DNA from 4 places in the Streptomyces sp. NPDC096310 genome. Region 3 is predicted to be linked to each of the others. Evidence: riboswitches for the same ligand, from Rfam matches in the RefSeq annotation. Region 3 holds a riboswitch; each other region holds the start of a gene.
What was found. Region 3 has a riboswitch for cyclic di-AMP ahead of ACIQ7D_RS33415 (M23 family metallopeptidase). Riboswitches for the same ligand answer to the same signal wherever they lie in the genome.

Region 1: linked by a shared signal. The riboswitch ahead of ACIQ7D_RS28465 (NlpC/P60 family protein) and the one ahead of ACIQ7D_RS33415 (M23 family metallopeptidase) in region 3 are both predicted to bind cyclic di-AMP.
Region 2: linked by a shared signal. The riboswitch ahead of ACIQ7D_RS29170 (M23 family metallopeptidase) and the one ahead of ACIQ7D_RS33415 (M23 family metallopeptidase) in region 3 are both predicted to bind cyclic di-AMP.
Region 4: linked by a shared signal. The riboswitch ahead of ACIQ7D_RS02505 (peptidoglycan DD-metalloendopeptidase family protein) and the one ahead of ACIQ7D_RS33415 (M23 family metallopeptidase) in region 3 are both predicted to bind cyclic di-AMP.

The regions. Positions count from the first base shown of each region.
Region 1 is NZ_JBIWFO010000019.1:143,994-148,480, reverse strand. It holds gene ACIQ7D_RS28475 (NlpC/P60 family protein) at 1-87, opposite strand, end outside; gene ACIQ7D_RS28470 (hypothetical protein) at 378-731, shown strand; gene ACIQ7D_RS28465 (NlpC/P60 family protein) at 846-2,084, opposite strand; cyclic di-AMP (ydaO/yuaA leader) riboswitch at 2,083-2,257, opposite strand; gene pcrA (DNA helicase PcrA) at 2,538-4,487, shown strand, end outside.
Region 2 is NZ_JBIWFO010000021.1:20,409-24,895, forward strand. It holds gene ACIQ7D_RS29160 (PrsW family intramembrane metalloprotease) at 1-645, shown strand, start outside; gene ACIQ7D_RS29165 (aldo/keto reductase) at 670-1,614, opposite strand; gene ACIQ7D_RS29170 (M23 family metallopeptidase) at 1,687-2,736, opposite strand; cyclic di-AMP (ydaO/yuaA leader) riboswitch at 2,748-2,902, opposite strand; gene ACIQ7D_RS29175 (PP2C family protein-serine/threonine phosphatase) at 3,163-4,359, opposite strand.
Region 3 is NZ_JBIWFO010000029.1:48,956-53,442, reverse strand. It holds gene ACIQ7D_RS33430 (GNAT family N-acetyltransferase) at 1-613, opposite strand, end outside; gene ACIQ7D_RS33425 (HPr family phosphocarrier protein) at 743-1,024, shown strand; gene ACIQ7D_RS33420 (GntR family transcriptional regulator) at 1,176-1,877, opposite strand; gene ACIQ7D_RS33415 (M23 family metallopeptidase) at 2,075-2,869, opposite strand; cyclic di-AMP (ydaO/yuaA leader) riboswitch at 2,882-3,058, opposite strand; gene ACIQ7D_RS33410 (M16 family metallopeptidase) at 3,245-4,487, opposite strand, start outside.
Region 4 is NZ_JBIWFO010000001.1:637,188-641,674, reverse strand. It holds gene ACIQ7D_RS02510 (SGNH/GDSL hydrolase family protein) at 1-709, opposite strand, end outside; gene ACIQ7D_RS02505 (peptidoglycan DD-metalloendopeptidase family protein) at 890-1,876, opposite strand; cyclic di-AMP (ydaO/yuaA leader) riboswitch at 1,881-2,047, opposite strand; gene ACIQ7D_RS02500 (tyrosine-protein phosphatase) at 2,486-3,298, shown strand; gene ACIQ7D_RS02495 (DUF6126 family protein) at 3,329-3,502, opposite strand; gene ACIQ7D_RS02490 (helix-turn-helix domain-containing protein) at 3,525-4,148, opposite strand; gene ACIQ7D_RS02485 (aspartate aminotransferase family protein) at 4,220-4,487, opposite strand, start outside.

The sequences.
Region 1 (4,487 bases), on a different contig from region 3:
GGCGAGCGCGAGCGTCGCGGCGGTGCGGCCGGCCTGGCCGGTGAACGGGCGCTGTCTGGGTTTTCGGTGGTTCCGGTGCGCTGCCACGGGGGCGGGGTCCGTTTCCTTCGTCTCCGTCGATTCCGTGCGGTACGGCCGCGCGGTACGGCCCGGGGAGGGGGCCGTACGCAGGACGTTAAGGCGCGGGATCACGACTCGGCCTCGGCATGGCAGGTATTGGCGGGAGGTGAAGGTTCCGGAGCGTTTCGTGATCGCGATCGTCCGTGCGGAGTGCGCCCTTGTGTCTATGTGTCCTTGTGTCCTTCCGGACGGACCCGGTCGAACTCTGAGCCACACCTCACCGAAGAGGCTGATACGGCCCCGGCTACGCTCCTGGCATGGACGTACTCATCAATGTCTTCGTCGCCCTGCACATCATCGGCATAGCCTCGCTGCTCGGCGGATTCCTGACGCAGACGAAGGCGATGAGCGCCGGCACGGCGCGTTTCACCCCGCCCATGCTGCACGGCGCGCTGACGATGCTGGTCACGGGGATGGTGCTGGTGGGCCTCAACCAGGCCGACGACCAGGCGCTCAACAACATCAAGATCGGCGTCAAGATGGCCGTCCTGGTCGTGATCCTGGGCATCGTCTACGTGAAGCGGGACGACGAGGCCGCCGCGAAGCCGCTGTTCGGCGCGGTGGGCGGGCTGACGGTGGCGAACATCCTCATCGCCACGCTCTGGGCCTGACCCCGGCTCTCCGTAGCCGGAGGCCGGGGACGGGCCACTCACGGCCAGCCAGACGCCGGGCAGGCACCGGGCCGACCTGGCACCGGGCCGGCCCGGCGCCCGCCCGGACAGGAATCAGGCCGGGCGGACGCTGCCGTAGATCGGCATGTAGTAGATCGATTCCTCACGTACGTTCGCGCCCGGCTTGGGCGCGTGGATCATCATGCCGTCGCCGATGTAGATACCGGCGTGGCTGAGGTCGTCGTAGAAGAAGACCAGGTCGCCGGGGAGCAGGTCGTCGGTGGCGACGCGCATGCCCGTGTGCACCTGGGCGGCGATGGTCCGCGGCAACTCGACGCCGGCCGCCTTCCACGCCGCCTGGGTCAGCCCCGAGCAGTCGTACGAACTCGGCCCCGAGGCGCCCCAGACATACGGCTTGCCGATCTGGGCGCCCGCGAAGGCGAGCACCTTGGCCGCCTTGGCCGCGTACGTGGCGGCGGGGTCGCCGCCGGTTCCGGCCTCGATGCCGGTGCCACCGACCGCGACCGGGACCGTACCGCCGACCGTGCTCGCGTTCGCGATCGCACCCGCGTCGGTGACCGGGGGCTGTCCCGCCTCGCGCCGGCGCTCCGCCTCCGCTTCGGCCTCCGCCTTGTCGCGGGCCTCCGCCTTGGCCTGTGCCTCCGCCGCGCGCCGGGCCTCTTCTTCCCTCTTGCGTTCCAGCGCGGCCAGCCGCGCCTGCTCCTCCGCGGTGAGCCGCGCCAGCAGCGCGCGGGCCTCGGCGAGCTTCTTCTGGATGCTCTCCTTGCTGTTCCGCAGGGAGGCGGGCGACTCGTCCGGGTCCAGGACCGTGGCCGCCGGGTCCCGCTCCTGCGCCGTCTCCGCGCGGCGCGCCGGGGGCTGCGCGACGGCGTTCTGCTGACGGTCGGTCAGCCTCTCGGTCGCCCCCGCCCCTCTCCGCTCGGTGTACGGCTGCGGGCCGTCCGCGAATGACAGGCCGGCCGCCGGGGTGCCCGTGCCTTCCCTGGGCTGTGGTGCCGGGGAGGAACCGAGCGTACGGCGGGCCTCGTTCAGTTTGTCCGCGCTCTTGGCGACACCCTCGATGACCCGGTCGACCGTGCGCTTCTGCCTGGCCGTCGTCTCCTTCGCCTTGCTGTAGGTCTGCGACTCTCCACCGGCCTGCCGGTACAGGGCGTCGACCTTCTTCTGCACCTCTTCGACCGACGGTTTGGAATCCGCGGGCGCGGCGTCCGCGCTGTGCGTCGTCAGCAGCGTGACCGAGGCGATGGCGGCCGTCGTCACTCCGACCGCGGGGGAGCTGGGGCCTACTCCGCTACGGCTGCGCGACTTGCGATGCGACGCCAAGTTCGGCATCTCCTTCCGTGGACCGCCTACCGGGTTAGCTGTCGGGTTCGGGCGGAACGGAAGGCTGCCCTACGGGCCTTGCGCGTACGGCGAACGTACGGCCCGATTCACCCCGGTCGTGCAGAGTGGGTCCCCGGTTCCGAACTTCCTTGCGGAAAGCCCGGATTCGGCGTGGGCCGCCCGCTCGGCGCGGATCGCCGTCAGAGGTACGGGCTGCCTGATCGAGCACGCTAGCCAAAATGTGGCGCTGATGTGAAGGTGGATGGTCGATATGCCCGATACATTTCTGTGACCATTTGCTCGTGTGGAGTGCAGGGAGCCCCGATGCGGGGTATAGCGTTACGCTCCGTATGTGCATCGGGACCGTCCGGCTCCCCGGTACCGCTCACGGGGCCGACTTCCCCGGCCGGCTTTCCCGGTCGGGCGCCGACTGTCAGTGCGGCGGCCTAGACTCGTTAAGCGATGAGCAGCCTCTTTGACGACAGCTTCCTGGCCGACCTCCAGCCCTCCGGCGACGAGCACCCCCCGCCGCCGGAGGACCAGGACGAGCACGCCCCGGAACAGGTGCCCGACGACCTGTTCCAGGGCGCGTACGACGTGCCCCCGGCCCGGGACCCGTACCACCGCGACGGCGCGCCCCGCACCGTCATCGACCCCGCCTCGCTCCTCGAAGGGCTGAACGAGGAGCAGCGGGCGGCCGTCGTGCACACGGGATCGCCGCTGCTCATCGTCGCCGGGGCCGGGTCCGGCAAGACCCGGGTGCTGACCCACCGGATCGCGCATCTCCTCGGCACCCGCAGCGTCCACCCCGGCCAGATACTGGCGATCACCTTCACCAACAAGGCCGCGGGCGAGATGAAGGAGCGCGTCGGTCAGCTCGTCGGCCCGCGCGCCCAGGCGATGTGGGTGCTGACCTTCCACAGCGCCTGCGTCCGGATCCTGCGGCGCGAGTCGAAGCGCCTCGGGTTCACCTCGTCGTTCTCGATCTACGACGCCGCCGACTCGAAGCGGCTGATGGCCCTGGTCTGCCGCGATCTGGATCTCGACCCCAAGCGCTATCCGCCGAAGTCCTTCAGCGCCAAGATCTCCAATCTGAAGAACGAGCTGATCGACGAGGAGACCTTCGCGGGGCAGGCCGTCGACGGCTTCGAGAAGACCCTGGCCGAGGCGTACCGGATGTACCAGGCACGGCTGCGCGAGGCCAACGCCCTGGACTTCGACGACATCATCATGACCACCGTCCACCTGCTCCAGGCGTTCCCCGACGTCGCCGAGCACTACCGGCGCCGCTTCCGCCACGTCCTGGTGGACGAGTACCAGGACACGAACCACGCCCAATACACCCTCGTACGCGAACTCGTGGGCCCCTCCGGCGAGGGCGAGGACCCGGCCGAGCTGTGCGTCGTCGGCGACGCCGACCAGTCGATCTACGCCTTCCGCGGCGCCACGATCCGCAACATCCTCCAGTTCGAGGAGGACTACCCGGACGCGACGACGATCCTGCTGGAGCAGAACTACCGCTCCACCCAGACGATCCTCAGCGCCGCCAACGCGGTCATCGAGCGCAACGAGAGCCGCCGCCCGAAGAACCTGTGGACCAAGGCCGGCGCGGGCGCCCAGATCACCGGCTACGTCGCGGACACGGAGCACGACGAGGCGCAGTTCGTCGCCGACGAGATCGACCGGCTGACGGACGCGGGCGAGGCCAAAGCGGGAGATGTCGCCGTCTTCTACCGGACGAACGCGCAGTCCCGTGTCTTCGAGGAGATCTTCATCCGGGTCGGCCTGCCGTACAAGGTCGTCGGCGGAGTGCGCTTCTACGAACGCAAGGAGGTCCGCGACGTCCTGGCCTATCTGCGGGTCCTCGCCAATCCGGAGGACAACGTACCGCTGCGCCGGATCCTCAATGTGCCCAAGCGCGGCATCGGCGACCGCGCGGAGGCCATGATCGACGCCCTGGCGCTCCGGGAGAAGATCACCTTCCCGCAGGCGCTGCGGCGCGTGGACGAGGCGTACGGCATGGCGGCGCGCTCCGCCAACGCCGTCAAGCGATTCAACACGCTGATGGAGGAGTTGCGTACGGTCGTCGAGTCGGGCGCCGGCCCGGCCACGGTCCTGGAGGCCGTGCTCGAACGGACCGGCTACCTGGCGGAGCTTCAGGCGTCGACCGACCCGCAGGACGAGACACGGATCGAGAACCTTCAGGAACTGGCCTCGGTGGCGCTGGAGTTCGAGCAGGAGCGCGGTCAGGCCGCCGCGGGCGCCGGTGACGGCGGAGGCGCGGACGGGGAGGGCGACGGGGACGGTACGGATGCTGCCGCCGCCCCGGCCGCGACGCCGACCCTTGCCGAGTTCCTGGAGAAGGTCGCGCTCGTCGCCGACTCCGACCAGATTCCCGACGAGGACGAGGAC
Region 2 (4,487 bases), on a different contig from region 3:
GTGATGTCGCCGTTCGCGCACCCGCTCTTCACGGCGGCGACGGGGATCGGCTTCGGTCTGGCGGCCGTGGCGGCCCGGCGCCAGAAGGTGCGCCGTGTGGTCCTGCCGCTGCTCGGGCTGGTCCTCGCGATGGGCATGCACGCGCTGTGGAACGGCTCGGGGTCGCTCTTCGGGCCCTTCGGCTTCTACGCCGTGTACGGGGCGTTCATGGTGCCGGTCTTCGGGCTGCTGACCTGGCTGGTGATCTGGAGCCGCCAGCGCGAGCTGCGGACGCTCGCCGCCGAGCTGCCCGCGTACGCCGCGGCGGGGTGGCTGCCCCAGGCCGCGCCCCTCGCGCTCTCCTCGATGCGGGCGCGCACGATGGCGCGGGGTTTCGCGAACCGCGGCCACGGCCGCGCGGCCGCCCGGGCGGTCGGGGAGTACGAGGCGTTCGCGACGTCCCTGGCGTTCCTGCGCCACCGGGCCGGGCGGGACCCGGTCGGCCCGGACTTCGTGGAGCGCGAGCAGGAGCTGCTGCACCACCTGTGGGAGCGCAAGGAGATAGCCGGGCCCGCGCTGACCTATGCGGCGCGGGCCACGGGACGGGTGCGGGTGCCGCCGCCGTACATCGACTACGACGGCTACAACCCGTACCGCCAGTACTGATCCTCTGCTGTCCTGGTGAGAACGTCAGGCGGAGGCGGCGGTCAGCTCCGCCAGCTCCTCCTCCGTCAGCTCCAGCTCCGCGACCGCGAGCAGCGCCGGAAGCTGCTCGGCCGTGCGCGCGGAGGCCAGGGGCGCGACGACGGTCGGCTGCGCCGCCAGCCAGGCGAGCGCGACGGTGGCGACCTCGGCGCCGTGCGCCCCGGCGATCCGGTCCAGCGCGGCGAGGACCTTGACGCCGCGATCGGACTCCAGGTACTTGCCCGCGCCCTCGGCGCGCGCGCTCTCCACCTGGGTGCCGGGGCGGTACTTGCCGGTGAGGAAGCCGGAGGCGAGGGCGAAGTACGGCACGACGGAGAGGCCGTGGCGGGCCACGGTGTCCCGCAGGGGGCCCTCGTAGGTGTCGCGCGAGACCAGGTTGTAGTGCGGCTGGAGCGCGACGTACCGGGCCAGCCCCTCGCGCTCCGCGAAGGTGAGCGAGGCGTCCAGCCGCTCCGCGCTGATGTTGGAGGCCGCGACGGCGCGGACCTTGCCCTCCTTGACGAGCTGGTCGAGGGCGGTGACGATCTCCTCGACCGGGACGTCCAGGTCGTCGAAGTGCGAGTAGTACAGGTCGATGTGGTCCGTACGGAGCCGGCGCAGCGACTCCTCGGCCGCGGCCTTGATGTTCGCCGCCTTCAGCCCCTTGTACTGCGGGTGCTGGCTCACCTTCGTCGCGACGAGCACGTCGGCGCGGTTGCCGCGCGCGGCGATCCAGTCGCCGAGTACGGTCTCGGACTCACCGCCGACGTGACCCGGCACCCAGGCCGAGTACGCGTCGGCGGTGTCGACGAAGTTGCCGCCCGCGGCGGCGTACGCGTCGAGGACGGCGAAGGACTCGGTGCGGTCCGCGGTCCAGCCGAAGACGTTGCCGCCGAGTGCGAGGGGGAAGACCTTGAGGTCGGAGGAGCCGAGAGTACGCATGGTGGTCATGCCTACTCCCAACCCCATCGAAGAACGCCCTATTCCGTTTCCGGACTCGGAAGTCGACCCCAGGGCTTGACCTCAGGGATTGATGCCCTTGCCGTTCAGCCAGGCCATCGGGTCGATGCCCGTGCCGCTCGCCGTGTGGACCTCCAGGTGGAGGTGCGGCCCGGTCACGTTGCCGGTCGCGCCGACCCGGCCGATGACCTCGCCGGTGGAGACCTTCTGGCCGGCGCTGACGGAGAGGGACGACTGGTGCGCGTACCAGATCTCCGTACCGTCATCCAGCTCCAGGACCGTGCGGTAGCCGTACGAGCCTGACCAGCCGGCCGACTTGACGGTGCCGCTGTGCACGGCCTTGATCGGCGTGCCCGTCGGCGCCGCGAAGTCCAGGCCGGTGTGGTACCCGGAGGACCAGAGGGAGCCTGACTGGCCGAAGGAGGAGGTGAGGGTGTACGAGGAGGTGGGGAGCGAGTAGCTGGCCGCCAGCTTGGCGAGGCGTTCCTTCTCGGCCTTGGCCTTGGCCTCCGCCTCGGCCTTCTTCTTGGCCGCCTCGATCTTCTTCTCGGCGTCGGTCTGGCGCGCCTTGGCCTGGGCGGCGGCCTTCTCGGCCGCCGCGTCCTGCGCCGCCGCCTTCTGGGTCGCGTCGGCCTCGGTCTGCTGCCGCTCGGCCTGCTGGAGGATGCGGGCGCGCAGCGCCTCGCCGGCGTCGGTCGCGCCCTGTTCGGCGTCGGAGGCCGTCAGCCCGGCGGTGGTCAGCGGCTCGCCGGCCAGCACCTCGGAGTCGGAGTCGTCCGAGCCGAGGTAGCCCATCCCCGGCAGGGACTTGGCGTCGGGAAGGTTGTCCGCGATGGCATCGGGAAGGGATATGGAGACGGCGGGCTTGTCCTGGGCGGTGGCGATGCCGCCCGCGCCGACGGCGGCGATGACACCGACGCCGAGGACGGTGGAGCTGCGGGCGAGTCCGTTGCGCTGCTTGGCGACGCGGTGCTTGCCGCGGACGGGGCGGACGGACTCCTCGGTGGGGTTCCACTCCCCCCAGGTGCCGGGCGCCTCGTTCTCACCGCCGCTGCCGAAGGAGTGGGGTGCGAAGGTCGCCGTTGCCGTGGGGGCAGGCTGGTTGGACGCCACTGAGGCGTGCTCCTTTCCTTCCTTCTCGCCTACCGGGTTAGCTGACGGGTTCGGAGCAGGAAGGTCTCCTACGGAGGCCCCCTGCCGTCCAGGACGGCAAGTAGCTCCCGATTCACCCCAATTGGTGGTTCCCCGGTTCCCTCGCGGGATTCGGCGCACGCGCGCGGTGCCATCTCTGGCGACGGCTGGGACGACCGCGCTGCGTTATCGAACGTTAATAGAGACCAGGGCGTTATTCCAAGCTGTTCCCGGTGATCGTTAACGACTTCGCATCGGATGTACCGGGACACAAGAGAGCACATCAGGGCGAGTTGAGCAGTGCCCCCGGCATATCGATCCGCCCCACATACCTGACGGTACGTCATATGTTATGCGGAGGGAGACGCCTCGATCACCCTTCGTGACCGACAGCCCCGAAGCCGTGCGTCAGGGCACGATCCGCATCGTCCTGCGCCGCTCCGGCTCCCCCTCCGAGGGCCGGCTGACCGCCAGCAGCGCCATGTCGTCCTGGCTGCCGCCGCCCGTGTGCAGCCGTACGTCGTCGATCAGCGCCTGGAGCATCTCGTCCGGCCCCTGGAAGATCCGCCCGTCGAGCCGTTCACGCGGGGCGTAGAAGACCCCGTGGGCGTCCCGCGCCTCGGTGAGCCCGTCGGTGTAGAAGAGCAGCGTCGCGCCGTCGGGGTACGCGGACTCCTCCGCCCGGTCCGGCCACGCGCCCAGCTCGCTCATGCCCAGCGGCAGCGCCGGATCGTGCGCCGCCAGCATCCGTACGGCCCCGTCGTGGCACAGCAGCGGCTCGGGATGGCCCCGGTTGACGAGCCGTACGACGCCCTCGCCGTGCGGGATCTCCGCCAGTACGGCCGTGGTGAACCCCTCGAAGACATCCAGCCCGTCCCGCCGCGTCCCCTCGCGCAGCAGCGAGCGCTCCAGCCGCTGCGCGACCCCCTCCAGCGAACTCTCCTGCTCCGCCGCCTCCCGGAACGACCCGATGATCACGGCGACCGCCTCGACCGCCTCCAGCCCCTTCCCCCGTACGTCGCCCACCACCAGCCGTACCCCGTACGGCGTGTCCTGCACGGCGAACAGGTCCCCGCCGATGAACGCGCCCTCCTGCGCCGCCTCGTACCGCGCCGCGATCCGCAGCCCGCCGATCCGCTCCGCCGGTCTGGGCAGCACGGCGCGCTGGGCGGTCTCGGCGATGATGCGGGCCGAGGCCAGCCGTTCGCCGCTGCGTCTGACGACCCCGTTGATGTAGAGCGCCAGGGCGGAGACGACCAGCACCGTCAGCAGCTCGCTGACCGACACCACGGTGAAGAGCGTGCCCGTGTGGACGCGCAGAGCCACCTCGGCGGCGAGCGAGGTCACAGCCACCAGCAGGGTGCCGAGCAGCGGGTAGAACGGCGCCGCGACCAGCGGGGCCGCGGCGAAGAGCGGCGCCGAGGTGACGCGGGTCGGGGTCGCCAGGTCCAGAACCACCCCGCCGAGGATCACCAGCGCGGGCAGGAACCGGACGAACCGGCGTCCGGCGAGGCGCCGCCCCCCGTATCCGTGCGGCCCGTACGCCCCTTCGCCCACCTGGGCCAGGTTCCGGGCGGGGTCCCGCCGGTGGTCGCGCCCGTTCATGGCGGTCGCCCAGAAGCCCGCACCGTCGGCACCCCAGAAGCCGGCGCCGTCGGCGTCCTGCCTGCCCCTGCCGCCGAGGCGTTCTCCGATCTTCCTGAGCTTCCCCACCAGTCGTCTCCTGCCCGGTC
Region 3 (4,487 bases):
CGGAGCGGGCCTCCGCGCGCTGTTCACGGCCGCGCTGGACGGCCAGGGACTCGGCGGTCGGTTCCAGGTCGAGGGTGAGCCGTACAGCGCCGTCCTCAAAGCTGCGCCGCTGGGTGTAGCCGGCGTCCCGGAACACCTTGATCATCTTGGCGTTGGCGGGCAGCACCTCGGCGGCGAACCGGCGGATGCCCCGCTCGCGGGCGACGGCGCCGATGTGCTCCAGCAGGGCGGAGGCGACGCCGCGGCCCTGGTGCGCGTCCTGCACGAGGAAGGCGACCTCGGCCTCGTCGGCGGGGGCGGAGGCGGGCCGTCCGTGCTCGTCGGTGCGGTCGTAGCGTACGGTCGCGATGAACTCACCGCCGACCGTCGCCGCGAGTCCCACCCGGTCCACGTAGTCGTGGTGCGTGAAGCGGTGGACGTCACGGTCGGAGAGGCGCGGATAGGGCGCGAAGAAGCGGTAGTACTTCGACTCGTCGGAGACCTGTTCGTAGAAGCTGACCAGGCGCTCCGCGTCCTCGGTGGTGATGGGCCTGATCCGGGCGGTACCGCCGTCGCGCAGCACCACGTCCGCCTCCCAGTGCCCTGGATACGCGTGGTCCCGCGGGTGCTCCATGGGGCAAGCGTACGGCGGGGGCGGGGCCCGTGACCGGCGATCGGGGGTGACGGGGAGCTGTTCGGCGCCCCATGAGAGTCTGGTCCGGACATCTGTTTTGAGACTTTTTGCGACTTGAAGGGCAACACCATGGCTGAGCGCCGCGTCAATGTCGGCTGGGCCGAGGGCCTGCACGCCCGTCCCGCCTCCATCTTCGTCCGCGCCGCCACGGCCGCCGGCGTTCCCGTGACGATCGCGAAGGCCGACGGCAACCCTGTCAACGCCGCGTCGATGCTCGCGGTGCTCGGTCTGGGTGCGCAGGGCGGCGAGGAGGTCGTGCTGGTCTCCGACGCCGAGGGCGCGGACGCCGCCCTGGACCGGCTGGCCAAGCTGGTCGCCGAAGGGCTCGACGAGCTGCCCGAGACGGTCTGATCGGACCGGACTCCCCGGAGACCGGCCCGGAGAGCATTTCCACGACGGAGCCGTGGTCCACCGAATTCGGTGGACCACGGCTCCGTCTTTTCGTGCGGGCAGCAAAAAATAGGCCGCGCCAATTTCTCTTTCTTTGTATACGGCTCGATTGTTAATGCTGTGCGCTCGCAGTGTTTACGCCGTGTTGCGAAGCCCTCACCTTTTCGCGGCCGTGGCCGGGGCCGCGTCCGGGGCGGCGCAGCCGGTGCACCGGCATCGTGCGCTCCGCGTGCAGGGTGGTGAGCGCCCGCGCGCGTTCGCCGTCGCCGCGCGCCACGGCGTCCACGATCGCGCCGTGCTCCGCCCAGGACTCCACCGGGTGGCTGGGCTGCTCGACCACGTACATCCAGGCGATCTTGTGCCGGAGCTGGGTGAGCAGCGAGGTGAGCGCGGGGCTTCCGGACGCCTGGGCCAGCGTCTCGTGGAACCAGGCGCCCAGCGCGCGCAGATCCTCGCCCTGGCCCCTGCGGGCCCGCTCCTGGCCCAGTCTGACCAGTCCGCGCAGGACCTTGAGGTGGGCCTCCGTACGGCGCTGGGCGGCGCGCGCCGCGCCCAGCGGCTCCAGCAGCAGCCGTACCTCCAGCAGGTCGGCGGCCTCCTGCTCGGTCGGCTCGGCGACACAGGCGCCGACATGGCGGCGCGTGGTCACGAAGCCCTCGGACTCCAGCGTGCGCAGGGCCTCGCGCACCGGGACGCGGGAGACGCCGTAGCGCCGTGCGAGCTGCTCCTCGGTGAGCCGGCCACCCCGCTCGAACTGCCCGGAGACGATGTCGTCGCGAATAGCTGTGCATACCGAGTGCGCCGGAATGCGCATGTCCGAACCTCCGCCTTAATCCGCGCGAAACGCAGCCGATTGACGCCTGTTCCGTGACTCTATTGCAATCAACGCGAATTTCCGATGGGTGCCCGGAATCCATGGATATCTTTTGGCCGTCGGCAGGGCGGCGCGAAGGCCCCGTCGGGGAGCCGGGGCCTTCGCGGGAAGCGGTGCGCGGGTGGGGCGGCGAGCGGTCAGACCGCCACGCCGTGCGTACGGAGATAGGCGACCGGGTCCATGTCGGAGCCGTAGTCGGCGCTCGTCCTGGCCTCGAAGTGGAGGTGCGGTCCCGTGACGTTGCCGGTGGCGCCCGAGAGGCCGATCCGCTGCCCCGGGGTGACGCTCTGGCCGACGGAGACGCTGATCGAGGAGAGGTGCCCGTACTGGGTGTAGGTGCCGTCCGTCATCCGGAGGACGATGTTGTTGCCGTACGAGCCGCCCCAGCCGGCCTCGACGACGGTGCCCGCGCCGACGGCCACGACCGAGGTGCCGGACGCGGCGCGGAAGTCGACGCCCGAGTGGCTGCCGGAGGACCAGAGGGAGCCGCCGGAGTGGTAGCCGGTGGTGACGTACGAGCCGGCGACGGGGAGCTGGAAGGTGTTCAGCCGCTTGCGCTCCTCGGCGCGCGCGGCGCGCTCCCGCTCCGCGCGCAGCTCCTGCGCGCGGGCCTCCGCCTTGCGCTCCGCCTCGGCCTTCGCGGCGGCCCGCGCCCTGGCCTCGGCCTTCAGCCGCTCGGCTTTCTCGGCGGCGTGGCGCTGGGCCTGTGCCTGGTCGTCGACCGCTCCGGCGACGGCGTCGCCGATGGCGATGACCTGGGTCAGTCCGGTGTGTGCGGCGGCCTCGGTGGAGCTGTCGGCGGCGAGCGCCGGGGAGGCGAGAGAGCCGATGACGCCGGTCGCGGTCAGCGTCGCGAACCCGGCGGCGCTCGCGCCCTTGCAGGTGACGCGGTTCGGGGCGCGGTGCTTCCCGGTGGCACGGGTGAACGCCATGGAGTGGCTGGTCCTTTCCTTCCCTCTCGCCTACCGGGTTAGCTGACGGGTTCGGAGCAGGAAGGTCTCCTACGGACCCCTCCGCGCGCGGTGTGCCCGCGAAGGCCGTCCGATTCACCCCAGGGACGGTGGGTCCCCGGCTCCCGGGCAGCCTGGTAGCGGCTGACGGGGACTCGGCGATGGCTGTTCGGTGCCACGGATGCGGCGCAACGGCGAACAGCCGGACCGACGCTAAGCGGCTCGTCTTTCAATAACCAAACAGACAAGGTTTTTTGTAGCGCACACCACAGGGCAGACGAGCACGCTCCCCACCAAAGGTGGACATAAAGCAGAACCCCGGCGACCGCGGTCGCCGGGGTTCCCTCGAAAGCCGGATCAGCCTGTGACAACCGTCACTTCGCCGATTCCGAGCGCTTCGACCGGCTCCTTGATCTGCGCCGCGTCCCCGACCAGGACGGTGACGAGCCGGTCCACGGGGAAGGCGTTGACGGCGGCCGCCGTCGCCTCGACCGTGCCCGTCTCGGCCAGCCGCGCGTAGAGCCGCGCCTGGAAGTCGTCCGGGAGGTGCTGCTCGACCTGGTCGGCCAGCGTGGCCGCGACGGAGGCGGCCGTCTCGTACTTCAGCGGCGCTACCCCCACCAGGTTCTGCACGGCCACATCGCGCTCGGCGTCCGTGAGCCCCTCGGCGGCGAGGGTGCGCAGCACCGTCCAGAGGTCGTCGAGCGCGGGGCCGGTGGACGCGGTGTCAACGGAGCCGCTGATGGCGAGCATCGCGGCGCCCGTCCCCCCGTCCGGGGAGGACGGCGCGGAGGAGCGCAGGACCTGGCCGAAGGCGCGTACGCCGTAGGTGTAGCCCTTCTCCTCGCGCAGGACGCGGTCGAGCCGGGAGGTGAGCGTGCCGCCCAGGCAGTACGTGCCCAGCACCTGCGCGGGCCAGACCCGGTCGTGCCGGTCGGCGCCGATCCGGCCGATCAGGAGCTGCGTCTGGACGGCGCCGGGGCGGTCCACGATGACCACCCGTCCTGTGTCGTCGGCGGTGATGGCCGGCACGGGCCGGGGCGCGGCCGTGTCGCCCGTCCAGGCGCCGAGGGTGTCCGCGAGGATCGCGTCCAGGTCGACGCCCGCGAGGTCGCCCACGACGACCGCGGTGGCCGTGGCGGGGCGTACGTGCGCCTCGTAGAAGGCGCGGACGCCCGCGGCGTCGATGCGCTCCACGGTCTCCTCGGTGCCCTGGCGCGGCCGTGACATGCGCAGGGAGGCCGGGAACAGCTCCTTGGAGAGCTGCTTGGCGGCGCGGCGGCCCGGGTTGGCGGTCTCGTGCGGGATCTCGTCGAGCCGGTTCCGTACGAGCCGTTCGACCTCGCTGTCCGCGAAGGCGGGGGCGCGCAGCGCCTCGGCGAGCAGGCCGAGCGCCTTGAGCAGCCGGGAGACGGGGACCTCCAGGGAGACCCGCAGGCCCGGGTGGTCCGCGTGCGCGTCGAGGGTGGCGCCGCAGCGCTCCAGCTCGGCGGCGAACTCCTCGGCGCTGTGCTTGTCGGTGCCCTCGGAGAGCGCCCTCGCCATGATCGTGGCGATACCGTCGAGCCCTTCGGGCTCGGCGTCCAGCGGGGCGTCGAGA
Region 4 (4,487 bases), on a different contig from region 3:
CGTCGCGCCGTACTTCGAGCGTGCCGCGCGGGGGCAGCGGCGGCCAGGGCTGGTCCGGGTCGGCGGGTACGTCGACGCCCAGCACCTGCCCGGCGCGCAGCGCGACCCGGGTGTGGCCCTCGGCCGACAGATGCAACCGGTCGCCGTCCCAGGCCCGCCGGTCCTGGACGGTCCTGAAGGACCAGAGGTCGAGGACGGGGCAGCCGTAGCGGTCGGCGATGGCCCGTGTGTGTTCGTTGAACGTGGCGATCTTGCCGCGCAGATGGCGCAGGACGGGCACGCGGCGGGTGTCGAAGCCGGTGGCCAGCATGACCGTGCCGACGGCGCCGGTGAGGTCGGCGACGGCCCGCTCGAAGCGCTCGGCGACATCGTCGGGGTCGGTGCCGGGGCGGATGATGTCGTTGCCGCCCGCGCAGAAGGTCACCAGGTCAGGGGCGAGCTTTTTGGCCCGGGGGATCTGCTCCGCGACGATCTGGTCGAGGAGCCGGCCGCGTACGGCGAGGTTGGCGTAGCGGAAGTCGCCGTGGACGGGGTCGGCCGTCGCACCGGAGACCGGAAACTGGTCGGCGAGCAGGACCGCGAGCCGGTCCGCCCAGCCGACGAACAGCCCGTCGGGTCCTGGATCTCCCACGCCCTCCGTGAAGCTGTCACCGATCGCCGCGTACGACCCGAATATCTTGTCTCTTCTTGCTCTCGAATCGTCTGCCACAGCAGGGTATTTTCCACCCGGTCATGTGACCTACGCGACCGTAGGCGGGGGTTGACGTGGGGTGAGAAAGACCATCGGTCAATTTTCTTTCAAGTGGGAATAGCGAAAAGCCGTGCGGCCCGGCACATTCGGTGCCGGGCCGCACGGGAAACGCGGGTGTCGCGGTGTTCGCCGGACGGGTCAGATGGAGACGCCGTTCTGCCGGAGGAAGGCCAGCGGGTCGATGTCCGAGCCGTACTCCGGTCCCGTGCGGATCTCGAAGTGCAGGTGCGGCCCGGTCACGTTTCCGGTGGCCCCGGAGAGTCCGATCTGCTGGCCCGTGGTGACGCTCTGGCCGGCCGAGACGGAGAGGGAGGAGAGGTGGGCGTACTGGGAGTACAGGCCGTTCTCGTGCCGGATGACGATCTGGTTGCCGTACGAGCCGCCGTTGCCCGCGGTCACGACGGTGCCCGCGCCGACCGCCTTCACGGTGGTGCCGGTGGAGGCCACGAAGTCCACACCGGTGTGGTAGCCGCTGGACCAGCTTCCGCCCGCGGCGCGGTACGCCGTACCGACCCCGACGCCGTCGACCGGCAGGGTGAAGCCGGACGCGCTGCTGCGCGCGGCCGGTTCCGCGGCGGGCGCCGCCTTCTTGGCCGGCGTGGAGGAGGACGTGCCGGACGAGGGCGCCTTCGACGACGTGGACGACTTCGGCTTCGACGACTCGGTCTTCGACGGCTTCGACGGCTTCGAGGCGGCGGGCGCCTCCGAGCGGGCGCTCGCGCCCTTGCCGCCGATGGTGAGCTTCAGGCCGGGGTGGATCAGCCCGGGGTCGGCGCCGACGGCCTGGCGGTTGTCCTCGTACAGGCGCTGCCAGCCGCCCTGTACGTTCTGCTCGTCGGCGATCTTGGAGAGGTAGTCACCGGCGACCACCGCGTACGTGTGGACGCTGGTGCCCTCGGAGCGGGTGACCTGCGTCGCGGCGCCTCCCTGCGGGGCGGCGGACAGGTTCTGCGCGGTGGTCGGCGCGGTCTGCGGAGCGGCGGCGGGTGCGGCCTGCTGCGCGGCGTGCGCGCCGGTGGCGCCGATGAGCGGCAGCGCGATGGCGGCGCCGCCCGTTCCTGCGGCGATGAATCCGCGCGAGAACGGATTGGTCCTCGGGCGGCGGTGCTTACCCTTCGCGGGCATGGCGAATTCCTCTCCGGCGCCTACGAGGTGAGCTGTCGGGTTCGGGCTGGAGCTGCCCGGCCGCGCGTGGTGCGCGACTTCACCCCGAGCCGTCCCTGGTGCCGGAGCACCGGAACGGCGTACTACCTGGTTCCCCCGCTCCTGCCACGCGTGAATGGGTGGATGGTGTCCCCGAGGCGGCGGCAGGATTCGGCGTTCCGCTCGGATTGAGGGTGAACGTAGGCGAGTGGGACGGCCGGAACAAGCCACCCTTTTCCATCGGCTGCGTACCTGTCCTGCCGGCGGAAGATCGCCCGTCACCCTGCGTGGAGTCCCCCCTCCAATTCCCTTTCGAGGGGGCCTTTCCCTTTCGCGCCGTCACCACGGAACGTCACGGATATGATCCTGCTCACGGGGCGCCACCCATCTCCCCCGCGACCGGGGCAGGTTATGCGGAATCAGTCAATACGGACAGCGGGCTGTTTGGGCGTTTTCTCCCCGTGTGCCCGCTCCGTACGCGGACGCTTGCCCGCCGTTCCGCCGAACCGACCGGCGCGCCAGGGGATGTCGTAGGGTCGGGGGCCGACTCCGCCGGCGATCGGCGCCGACGGCAGACCCGCAGGAGCAGCCGTGACGCAGCAGTCGCCGCAGGTCCCGTCCACCGAGCCCGAGCTGTCCGGAGTACGCAACTTCCGTGATGTCGGCGGCCTTCCGACCGTGGACGGACGGCGGGTGCGGTACGGCGCGCTCTACCGCAGCGGGCATCTCGCCCACGCCACCGTCGAGGACGCCGCCTTCCTCACCGGCCTGGGTCTGCACACGATCTTCGACTTCCGCAACTCGGCCGATCTGAGGCTGGACGGCGCGGACGTGGCGCTGGCGGGCGTACGTCATGTGAACATCCCGCTCTCCGACCCGGCCGACGGCGCCGAGTTCTGGCGGATGGTCCGGCACGGCGACCTCGACCAGCTCCGCGCGCTCCTCGGGGACGGCAGAGCCGCGGCCCGGATGATCCGCTCGTACGGCGCGATCGTCACGGAGCGCGCGGCGGAGCACAGCCGTCTGCTGCACGCACTCGCGGAGGACAGCCTCCCCGCACTGCTGCACTGTGCGGCGGGCAAGGACCGCGCCGGTATCTCGGTGGCCGTGGTGCTGCTCGCGGTCGGGGTGGAGCCGGAGGCGATCGAGGCGGACTACCTCACGTCGAACGACCCGCACCGCCGTTACCTCTTCCGCCGCGCCGTCAGCACGCCCGCCGCGGTGTCGGATGAGGCGTCGGCGCTGCTGAGCCCGCTCTTCGACGCCCGCGCCGGCTATCTCGCCGCCGCGTTCGAGGCCATCGGAAGGACCTGGGGCTCCACCGACCGCTATCTGTCCGACGGCCTCGGCCTCATGCCCGGGACCCGCGAACGGCTGCGCGGCCGCCTCCTGGACGAGGGCTGAGGCCGCCGGTGCTCCGTCGCGGCCGGGCCGTCACTGCCCCTGGGCCCCGAGGTGGAAGAGGAGATAGAGGAAGGCCGCGAAGATATGACCGGCGACCAGATAGGCGAAGAGCCGGATCACCAGCCCGCGCGGGAACTTCTTCTCCTCGTCCATCACATGTTCCGGCGCTCCCTCGTGAGGCACCGGCTGCTCTGTCTCCGACATGACGGGGGCCTCTCTCAGCGGGTCAGACACGGTGGGCCGGGTCGCCGAGGCACAGGTCGGCGGCCGGGCTCTGGAGCAGGGTGTGGACGAAGAGCAGCTCGGCCCCCTCGGGGCCGGCCGCCGCGATGCGGTGCGGGGTGAGCGAGTCGAAGTGCGCACTGTCCCCGGGGCCGAGCAGATGCAGGCTGCCGCCCAGGCTCAGCCGGAGCCGGCCGTCGAGGACGTACAGCCACTCCTCACCGGGGTGTACGCGGACCAGGTCGCCCTGCGCCCCGTACGGCACCCGGAGCCGCAGCGGCTGCATGGCGCGGCCGGGGCCGCCCGCCTGGTGGTACGTCCATCCGTCGGCCTCGACGGGTTCGGTACGGCCGGCCCGGACGATCGGCTCGCGCTCCGGGGGCGCCTCGCCGAGCAGTTCGGAGATGGTCGTCCCGTAGATCCGGGCCAGTCCCAGCAGCATGGGCAGGGAGGGCTGTCTGCGGCCCGTCTCCAGCCGGGAGAGATGGGCGGGGGAGAGCCCCGCCCGCCGGGCCGCGGCCTCCAGGGTGAGCCGGCGGCCGCGGCGCAGTTCGCGCAGGCGCGGCGCGACGTCGGGAAGCTGGTCGGGCAGCGCGTCGGCCGCCTCTCCGGCGGGGGGTGTGCTCATACGTCCATTGCGCCAGGAACTTTCCTCCGGGGCAAATTTCTTACCCGTGAGGCAAAAGAAGACACCCAGCCCTACCGGTTGGCGACGGCCTGTTTCACCAGTGTCCTCCCGAAGTCCCACATCAGTCCGCCCCCGCCGTGTGCGTCGTCCATCACGGCCGTGAAGGCGGCCACGAAACGGTCCACCTCGCCCTCCCCGATGATCAGGGGCGGAATCAGTTTGATCACTTCGAGATGGTCACCGGAGACCTGGGTGAGGATCCGGTGCTTCTGGAGCAGCGGTACGACCACCATCTGGGCGAAGAGCCCCTTGCGGGCGGCCTGGAGCATCGCCCAGCGC